DNA from 2 places in the Pseudomonas sp. P1_A1 genome. Region 2 is predicted to be linked to the other one. Evidence: riboswitches for the same ligand, from Rfam matches in the RefSeq annotation. Region 2 holds a riboswitch; the other holds the start of a gene.
What was found. Region 2 has a riboswitch for cobalamin ahead of cobW (cobalamin biosynthesis protein CobW). Riboswitches for the same ligand answer to the same signal wherever they lie in the genome.

Region 1 (4,386 bases), on a different contig from region 2:
GACGCGGTATGGGGCCCCACCGCGTAGTCTGGAGTAATGGCCTTGGCGACCAGATCAGGGTTTTGTGGCTCGACGCGAACATCGACATGTTGCCCGTAATAGCTGTAAGGCCAGCCATAGAACCCGCCGTCCTTCACTGACGTGATGTAGTCCGGCACCAGGTCGCTGCCGATTTCGTCACGCTCGTTGACTGCGGTCCATAAAGCGCCGCTCTGAGGCTCCCAGGCCAGGCCGTTCGGGTTGCGAATCCCCGAGGCGAAGATTCGATGGTTGCCGGTGGCGCGATCCACTTCCCAGATCGCCGCGCGACCTTCCTCCTGATCCATGCCGTTTTCACCGACGTTGCTGTTCGAACCCACGGTGACGTACAGCTTGCTGCCGTCCTTGCTGGCGATGACGTTTTTGGTCCAATGGTGATTCAGTGTGCCGCCCGGCAAATCGACCACTTTGATCGGCTGCGACTTGATCGCCGTCTCGCTGTTTTCATAGTGGAAACGCAGCAAGCGGTCGGTGTCGGCGACGTACAGGTCTTTGCCGACCAAGGTCATGCCGAAGGGCGAGTTGAGGGTTTCCAGGAACACCGTGCGGGTTTCGGCGACGCCGTCGTGGTCCTTGTCCCGCAGCAGAGTGATGCGATTCGGGCTGGGAACGCCGGCCCCGGCACGGCCCATGACTTTGCCCATGACCCAGCCGCGAATGCCTTTGCCGTCGTCGGGTTTGGGCGGCGAGTTGGTTTCGGCCACCAGCACATCGCCGTTGGGCAATACGTAGAGCCAGCGGGGATGATCGAGGCCTTCGGCAAACGCCGCCACCTGAGTCCCTGGCGCGGCAGTGGGTTTTTTACCTTGAGGCCAGCCGATCGCCGGGGCGATGTTCACCGTCGGGATCAGGGTTTTGTTCGGTTCCGGCAGCTTGGGCGACGGTCCGGTGCCGTCCGAGACTTGCAGGCTGGAGGTTTCACCACAGGCGGCGAGCCCTCCGGCGAGCGCGATGATGAAAACGAGTTGGGGTTTGCGCATTACTGATCTTCCCTATGAATGCATTGACGTAATCATAGAGAAGCGTAGACACCCGATGGTTCAACCAGTCAGCCGCGGGCTTCCTTGAACAGCACGGCGATACCCGGGTGGTAGTTGCCGGCTTCATTGCGCAACTTGCGGTAGGCGTAAGGGAAATACCAGGCCACCGCACAGGTGTGTTCCTTTTGCAGGTCGTCGAGCATGTCCTGGAGTTCTTCCGGGGTGGCGCTGTGCTGGGCTTTTTGTGGAGCGACAAACAGGCAGCCGAGTTTCAGGTCGCTGGCGTAGCTGATGCGCTTCGCGTCGCTGGTGATGTCCGCCAGTGCCTGGGTCAGGTTCAAACTATTGACCCGCGGCCAGCGCTGAGTGGCCTGCAGGTACGCGCGTTCTTCGCTGGTGGCGATAAACAGATCGGCGCGGGCGTTGCGTTCGCCTTCTTCGGTCTGTTTGCGCGTCGGTGTTTGCTGCAGCGTGACCATTTCCGCCATCCAGGCTGCGGCAGAGAGCAGGCCGAGGTTGGCGTTTTCGTCGTACCAGTAAGGCGTATCGTTATCGCCGCGCACGGCGTTGTAGCGGTCGATACAGTCAAACCAGCGTTCCAGCACCGGGCGCAGGAATTCCAGCTTCGGATTGCTGATGATCATGCCTTGCATGTGGCTCACCCTTGTTATTGTGTTATGAGGTTGTGGCTCTTTGATATCACTGCTGGCAGTGTGGCACAAGATTGGCGTCAGATAATTGATCGGCGGCAGTTATTCGCCGGAAGGCGTCCCGTCTTTAATTGACGCTCCACCCCCAACCCTCTAACCTTCGCGGCTTGTTTCAGGTGCTCTGTGGCCTTGGTCGACAGAGTGAAACAGGGAAGCCGGTGAGTGAGTTTCTTCCAGCGAAGAACGATCGCGATCCCGGCGCTGCCCCCGCAACGGTAAATGAGTGAAGACTGCGCCTTGAGCCACTGTGTCGACGATTGACATGGGAAGGCGCGCAGTCGGGCCAAGTGCCGCTCATGAGCCCGGAGACCGGCCTGATCCATTCAGCGGCATCACGGTGGGCGATGCCAGGCTTCTTGCCGTCTATTCTTGTGCCTGCCCGCCGTTATCCAGCCTCAACGGAGAGCTCCCCCATGACTGATACCCCCGATCGTGACGAACGCCATCTGGCGCGCATGCTGCGCAAAAAAGCCGTGATCGACGAACGCATCGCCAACTCGCCGAATGAATGCGGCCTGCTGCTGGTGCTGAGCGGCAACGGCAAAGGCAAGAGCAGTTCGGCGTTCGGCATGCTTGCGCGCTCCATGGGCCACGGCATGCAATGCGGCGTGGTGCAGTTCATCAAGGGGCGCAGCAGCACCGGCGAGGAGTTGTTCTTCCGGCGCTTTCCGGAGCAGGTGCGTTTTCATGTGATGGGCGAGGGCTTCACCTGGGAAACCCAGGACCGCCAGCGTGACATCGCCGCCGCCGAAGCTGCGTGGGCGGTGTCCCGCGAACTGCTGAGCGATCCGTCGATTGGCTTGGTGGTACTCGATGAATTGAACATCGCCCTCAAGCACGGTTACCTCGATCTCGATCAGGTGCTCAGCGACTTGCAGGCCCGTCCACCGATGCAGCATGTGGTGGTCACTGGCCGTGGCGCCAAACCGGAGATGATCGAACTGGCTGACACCGTCACCGAAATGGGCATGATCAAGCACGCCTTCCAGGCCGGGATCAAGGCGCAAAAAGGCGTCGAGTTGTGAGTCAACCACGTCAATGCCCGGCGGTACTGATTGCCGCGCCGGCCTCCGGTCAGGGCAAGACCACCGTCACCGCCGCGCTCGCCCGGTTGCATCGCAATCAGGGGCGCAAGGTGCGCGTGTTCAAATGCGGCCCGGACTTTCTCGACCCGATGATTCTCGAGCGCGCCAGCGGTGCGCCAGTTTATCAACTGGACATGTGGATGGTCGGCGAGCAGGAAAGTCGTCGTCTGTTGTGGGAAGCCGCTGGCGAAGCCGATCTGATCCTCATCGAAGGCGTCATGGGGCTGTTTGACGGTACGCCGTCCAGTGCCGACCTGGCGCGGCATTTTGGTGTGCCGGTGCTCGGCGTGATTGACGGCACCGCGATGGCGCAGACCTTTGGCGCGCTGGCCTTGGGCTTGGCGCGCTATCAGCCGGATTTGCCGTTTGCCGGTGTGTTGGCCAACCGGGTTGGCACCCTGCGTCATGCGCAATTGCTCGAAGGCAGCCTGACAGAAGGCTTGCGTTGGTACGGCGCGTTGTCCCGGGAAACCGGCATCGAATTGCCGAGTCGGCATCTTGGCCTGGTACAGGCCAGTGAGCTGAATGACTTAGATCTGCGCCTCGATGCCGCCGCCGCCTCGCTGGCCAGCAGTTGCGACGTGGCGTTACCACCTGTCGTGGAATTCGCCGCGCCTGAAATGATTGCGGCCGAACCGTTGCTGGCCGGTGTGCGGATTGCTGTGGCTCGGGACGAAGCCTTCGCGTTTACCTACGGCGCGAGCCTGGATCTGCTGCGGGCCATGGGCGCCGAATTGTCTTTCTTCTCGCCGATCCGCGACAGCGGGTTACCAGAGGCAGACAGCCTTTATCTGCCGGGCGGTTACCCTGAATTGCACCATGTGGCGTTGTCACAAAACACGCCAATGCTGACCGCCATCCGCGCTCACCACGCGGCGGGAAAACCGTTGCTGGCCGAGTGTGGCGGCATGTTGTACCTGCTGGACTCGTTGACCGATGTCGAGGGTGCTCGCGCCGAGCTGGTTGGCTTGTTGACCGGTAATGCGGTGATGCAGAAGCGTCTGGCGGCGTTGGCCTTGCAGGCGGTGGAATTGCCCGAAGGTTTGCTGCGCGGGCACACCTATCACCACTCGCTGACCAGCACCGAGCTTGAGCCGATTGCACGTGGCCTGAGCCCCAATGGCGGGCGAGGGGCGGAGGCGGTTTATCGTGAGGGGCGGATGACGGCCTCTTATGTGCACTTTTATTTTCCGTCCAATCCGGCGGCGATTGCTGCGTTGTTGGCGCCCGATCGTGAAGCCGTCATCGCGAGCAGGCCATGACAGAAAACGCCTTTTCCGAAGCCGAACGCGATGCGGTCTACCGAGCCATCGGTGAACGCCGTGACATGCGCCACTTCAGTGGCGGCACAGTCGAGCCCGAGTTACTGAGACGCCTGCTCGAAGCCGCGCACCAGGCGCCGAGCGTCGGCCTGATGCAGCCCTGGCGGTTCATCCGCATCAGCGACCGGGCGCTGCGCGGCAAGATCCAGCAACTGGTGGAGGAAGAACGCGTCCGCACCGCCGAAGCCCTCGGCGAGCGCTCCGACGAATTCATGAAGCTCAAGGTCGAAGGCATCCAAGACTGCGCCGA
Region 2 (4,386 bases):
GCGCTGGCAGCCCAGGCCGACCACCAGGGTCGGCACTGTGCCGCTTTCAGTCATGCGCTGTAATGTCCATCGCTTTTGCGGCGGAACAACCAGGCGCTGATCAGGCCCAGGGCCAGCCAGAACGCCACGTTGGTCAGCTGCGAAGCGATCTTGAATTGCGTTTCCAGAGCTTCCGGCGCCAGCATTGAATGGACTTCCGGTTGTGGTGCGCCAATCACATGCGGCACGGCCAGGATCGCCACGCCGAGCGCTTTCATCAGCCAGTGACGGCTGAACACGATCAACGCGATGCCGACGGCCGTGGACGCGGCAGTGCCGATCCACCAGATTTGCCGTTGCGCCAGATCAGCCGCGGCAGTGCCCGGCAGCTCAGGCGGCAGGCCGAGAGTCGGAGCCAGCACGAACGTCGCATAACCGGCCAGGCCCCAGAGCAGGCCCTGAGAGGTTTTGGTCGGTGCGCGCAGGGTGTAAAGACCGGCGAGCATCAGGGCGAAACCGACGGCTACTACCAGGTTGCCGCCGGTAGTGGACAGCACGCGCTGCCAGCCGTCTTCCGGCTCCCAGGCTTGGGCATCGTGGGTGTGAGCGACTGCGCCCGCGGCGTGCTCGTGGACTTCAACAGCGGCCGGCTCGGATTTTTCGTAGGTCTCGGCCTGCAAAATCAGCGGGGCGACCCAGAAGCTTTGCAGCAGGGTCAATAGCAGGGCGGCCAGCAGCCCGGTGAAACCTGCGGTTTGCGCAATACGCTTGATCATCTCGGCAGGACTCAATGGCACGGAAATGCGGAGCTGTGACGGGTATCGTGCGCGGCGTTGTGCACCGCTTCGATGTGCGAGAAACCGGCGAAATACACAAGGCTGGCGCCAAGGATCGACGCACACACGGCGGCGGTCAGGCGTTGAGTCAGGGTCGTGGTGGTGCTGGCGATGCTCTTATCGGTGTTGCTGCCGGTGCTGCTGATGATCGACATGGCGCTTCCCTCTGGTCTGTCAGCGGGCGAATAGAGCGCATGAAAACCTCCGCACGCCAAGGGCTCGCAGAGATTTCGAACAGCGCCCGCCCACCGCGGGTTTGTTATTCAGTGAACGTAAAAGTCACTTTGTGTTGCGGGCCGGTCTCCGGGCTCGCGAGGGGCCGGGCTTGCGCCTGGACCTGCAAGCATCACCTTCCCATGCCGTATGACCGGCACAGTGGATCTGACGCTTCACTCGCTTACCGTTGCGGGGGCAGCACCGGACTGACATGGCTTTAGAGTAAAGCACATGATTCACCGGTTTCCCGTTTCACCCTGTGAAGGGCACCCGTAACAGGGCGTGTAGGAGAGCATGGGCGAGGGCGGGGAGTCAATTGGCAGGGGTTCTCAATTGGAGGCCAAATGCCGATTGGTTCTTTGTAGGGGCGGGTGGCGTGCGCAGTGATTGACCCGCCCCCACACGATGCGTAGCCTTGCGCTTTCGAGGTTCTTCGGCGTCTGCCGAAGCTAAGAAGGGAACGCGGTCGATGCCGCGGCTGCCCCCGCAACTGTGAACGGTGATGTTCGCTGCCACGCCACTGCAAACCCTGTGCAACGGGCTCGCGGGAAGGCGCAGCGAATGCCAGGCTGACCCGCCCGGCACACCGTCAGCCAGGAGACCTGCCTCGACACAGATTCTCACTTTCAACCGGGCGGGGTGATCCGGTGGCGAACTCTTCAGGCACGCGCCCCCGCGTTGCCGGTCGTCGTCCCGTATGCCCGCCACCTTGCCAAAGGGCATCCGATGAAAACACTGGCCAAACTCCCCGTCACCATCGTTACCGGCTTCCTCGGTTCGGGCAAAACCACCTTGCTGCGGCACATGCTCGACAATGCCCAGGGCCGTCGCATTGCGGTGATCGTCAACGAGTTCGGCGAGCTGGGCATCGACGGCGAGATCCTCAAGCAGTGCTCCATCGGCTGCACTGAAGAAGAGGCCAGCGGTCGCGTCTATGAACTGGCCAACGGCTGCCTGTGCTGCACCGTCCAGGAAGAGTTCTTCCCGGTGATGCGCGAACTCGTCGCGCGTCGCGGCGATCTCGACCACATCCTCATCGAAACCTCGGGCCTGGCCCTGCCAAAGCCTTTGGTTCAAGCCTTCCAGTGGCCGGAAATCCGCAGTGCCTGCACCGTTGACGCTGTCATCACCGTGGTCGACAGCCCAGCCGTGGCCGCCGGCACTTTCGCTGCATTCCCGGATCAAGTGGACGCCCAGCGCAAACTCGACCCGAACCTGGACCACGAATCGCCGCTGCACGAACTGTTCGCCGACCAACTGGCCAGCGCCGACCTGGTAATCCTCAACAAGGCTGACCTGATCAGCGCCGCAGACCTGGCCCGCGTGCGCCTGGAAGTCGCCGAAGAGCTGCCGCCAGCGGTGAAAGTCATCGAAGCCAGCAGCGGTCGCTTGCCCCTGGACGTGCTGATCGGCCTCGGTGCCGGTTCCGAAGAACATATCGACAGTCGCCACAGCCATCACGATCATCACCATGAAGGTGAAGACGATCATGATCACGACCATGACGCATTCGACTCGATCTCGATCGAACTGCCGCAAGCCGACGAAAGTCTGCTGATGGACGCGCTGACGCAACTGGTGGTGCAGCACGGCATTCTGCGGGTCAAGGGTTTCGCGGCGGTGCCGAACAAGCCGATGCGCCTGCTGATTCAGGGCGTGGGCACGCGTTTCGACAAGCACTTTGACCGTCAGTGGGGCGCGGATGAAGCACGCACCACCCGTCTGGTGTTGATCGGTCAGGCGCTGGACGCCGTTCAACTCGAAGCGCAATTGCGCGCTGCGCTCAGCGTTTAACCCATGCACCTGCTCAGGACCCAGCCCGGCGGTTTCGTGTCGGATGACAACATTGCCGACCTTGGACAAACCCCCGCCGAGCTGGTGATCCTGTGCAGCGGCGATTCCAGTCTGGCGTTGCTCGCCGAGGCGGCGCAGCAGCTGCCCGACGATTACCCGAGCCTGCGCCTGGCCAACCCAATGCAGGTGCAGAATCACGCCTCGGTCGATCTTTATGTCGACGAAGTGCTGCGCCACGCCAAGGTGATTCTGATCTCGCTGCATGGCGGCATCGCCTATTGGCGTTACGGCATCGAGCGTCTGGTGGAATTGTCCCAGCGCGGTGTGCAGTTGATTCTGGTGCCGGGCGACGATCGTCCGGACCCGGAACTCAGCGATCTGAGCACCGTGATCCCCGAAGACCGCGACCGGCTCTGGCACTTCCTGCGTCAGGGCGGCATGGCCAATGCGCTCGACCTGTTTCGCTGCCTCGCCAGTCGCTGGCTGGGTCGCGACTATCCATGGTCCGAGCCGCAAACCCTGCCACGCACCGCGATCTACCACCCGCAAAAAAGCCCCGCGCACCTTCAGGATTGGCAAGCCGATTGGCAGGCCGGTCAACCGGTGGCGGCGGTGCTGTTTTACCGCTCGCACTTGCAGGCGGCGAACACCGGTTTCATCGATATTTTCTGCCAGCGTTTGCAGGCGGCGGGGCTTAACCCGTTGCCGATTGCCGTGGCCAGTCTGAAAGAATCCGGCTGCCTGATGGTGGTCGAGGACTTGCTGGATGAAGTCAAGGCGGGGGTGATTCTCAACACCACCGGTTTCGCCCAGTCCAGCCCTGAAGCGCCGCATCTGCGGCCGTTTCGTCGCAACATCCCGGTGATTCAGGCGATCTGCGCCCAGGACAACGAGCCCGGTTGGCGTGCCAGCGAGCAAGGCCTCGGTCCCCGTGACTTGGCGATGCACATCGCGCTGCCGGAGCTGGACGGGCGAATCATCAGTCGGCCGATCAGCTTCAAGGATCTGGCGTGGCGCAGCGAGCGCAGTCAGTCCGATGTGGTTTGCTATCGACCACAACCGGAACGGATGGATTTTGTCGCTGAACTGGCACGGCGCTGGATCGATCTGGCGCGAGTGCCCAACGGTGAAAAACGCATTGCCCTGATCCTCGCCAACTACCCGACTCGCGATGGACGCATCGGCAATGGCGTCGGTCTCGACACACCCGCCGCGGCGCTGAACATCCTGCGTGCACTGCATCAAGAAGGTTATCCACTACCGGCCGAGTTGCCGGACAGCGGCACCGCGCTGATCCAGCAACTGCTCGGTGGCGTCAGCAATGACCTGGACACGCTCGATCAACGTCCATGTCAGCAAAGCCTGGCGCTGGACGATTACTTTTTGATGTTCAACGCGCTGCCCGAAGCCAATCGCGAGGCGGTGCTGCAACGTTGGGGCTCGCCTGAAAACGATCCGATGTTCCGTGGCGGGCGAATGATGATTGCCGGGTTGCGCTTCGGCCTGACCTTCGTCGGCATTCAACCGGCCCGGGGTTATCAGGTTGACCCGAGCGCGGTCT

Region 1: it holds a riboswitch for cobalamin, as region 2 does, so the genes downstream of both, cobO (cob(I)yrinic acid a,c-diamide adenosyltransferase) here and cobW (cobalamin biosynthesis protein CobW) in region 2, are expected to answer to the same signal.

What each region holds. Positions count from the first base shown of each region.
Region 1 covers NZ_JBFTZE010000010.1:25,522-29,907, forward strand. Annotated here, with positions in the region: gene AC1D2Q_RS16285 (PQQ-dependent sugar dehydrogenase) at 1-1,019, opposite strand, end outside; gene AC1D2Q_RS16290 (hypothetical protein) at 1,088-1,672, opposite strand; cobalamin riboswitch at 1,827-2,061, shown strand; gene cobO (cob(I)yrinic acid a,c-diamide adenosyltransferase) at 2,143-2,754, shown strand; gene AC1D2Q_RS16300 (cobyrinate a,c-diamide synthase) at 2,751-4,076, shown strand; gene bluB (5,6-dimethylbenzimidazole synthase) at 4,073-4,386, shown strand, end outside.
Region 2 covers NZ_JBFTZE010000006.1:312,693-317,078, reverse strand. Annotated here, with positions in the region: gene AC1D2Q_RS12040 (cobalamin biosynthesis protein) at 1-54, opposite strand, end outside; gene AC1D2Q_RS12035 (CbtA family protein) at 51-755, opposite strand; gene AC1D2Q_RS12030 (CbtB domain-containing protein) at 767-970, opposite strand; cobalamin riboswitch at 1,093-1,320, opposite strand; cobalamin riboswitch at 1,441-1,655, shown strand; gene cobW (cobalamin biosynthesis protein CobW) at 1,758-2,825, shown strand; gene cobN (cobaltochelatase subunit CobN) at 2,829-4,386, shown strand, end outside.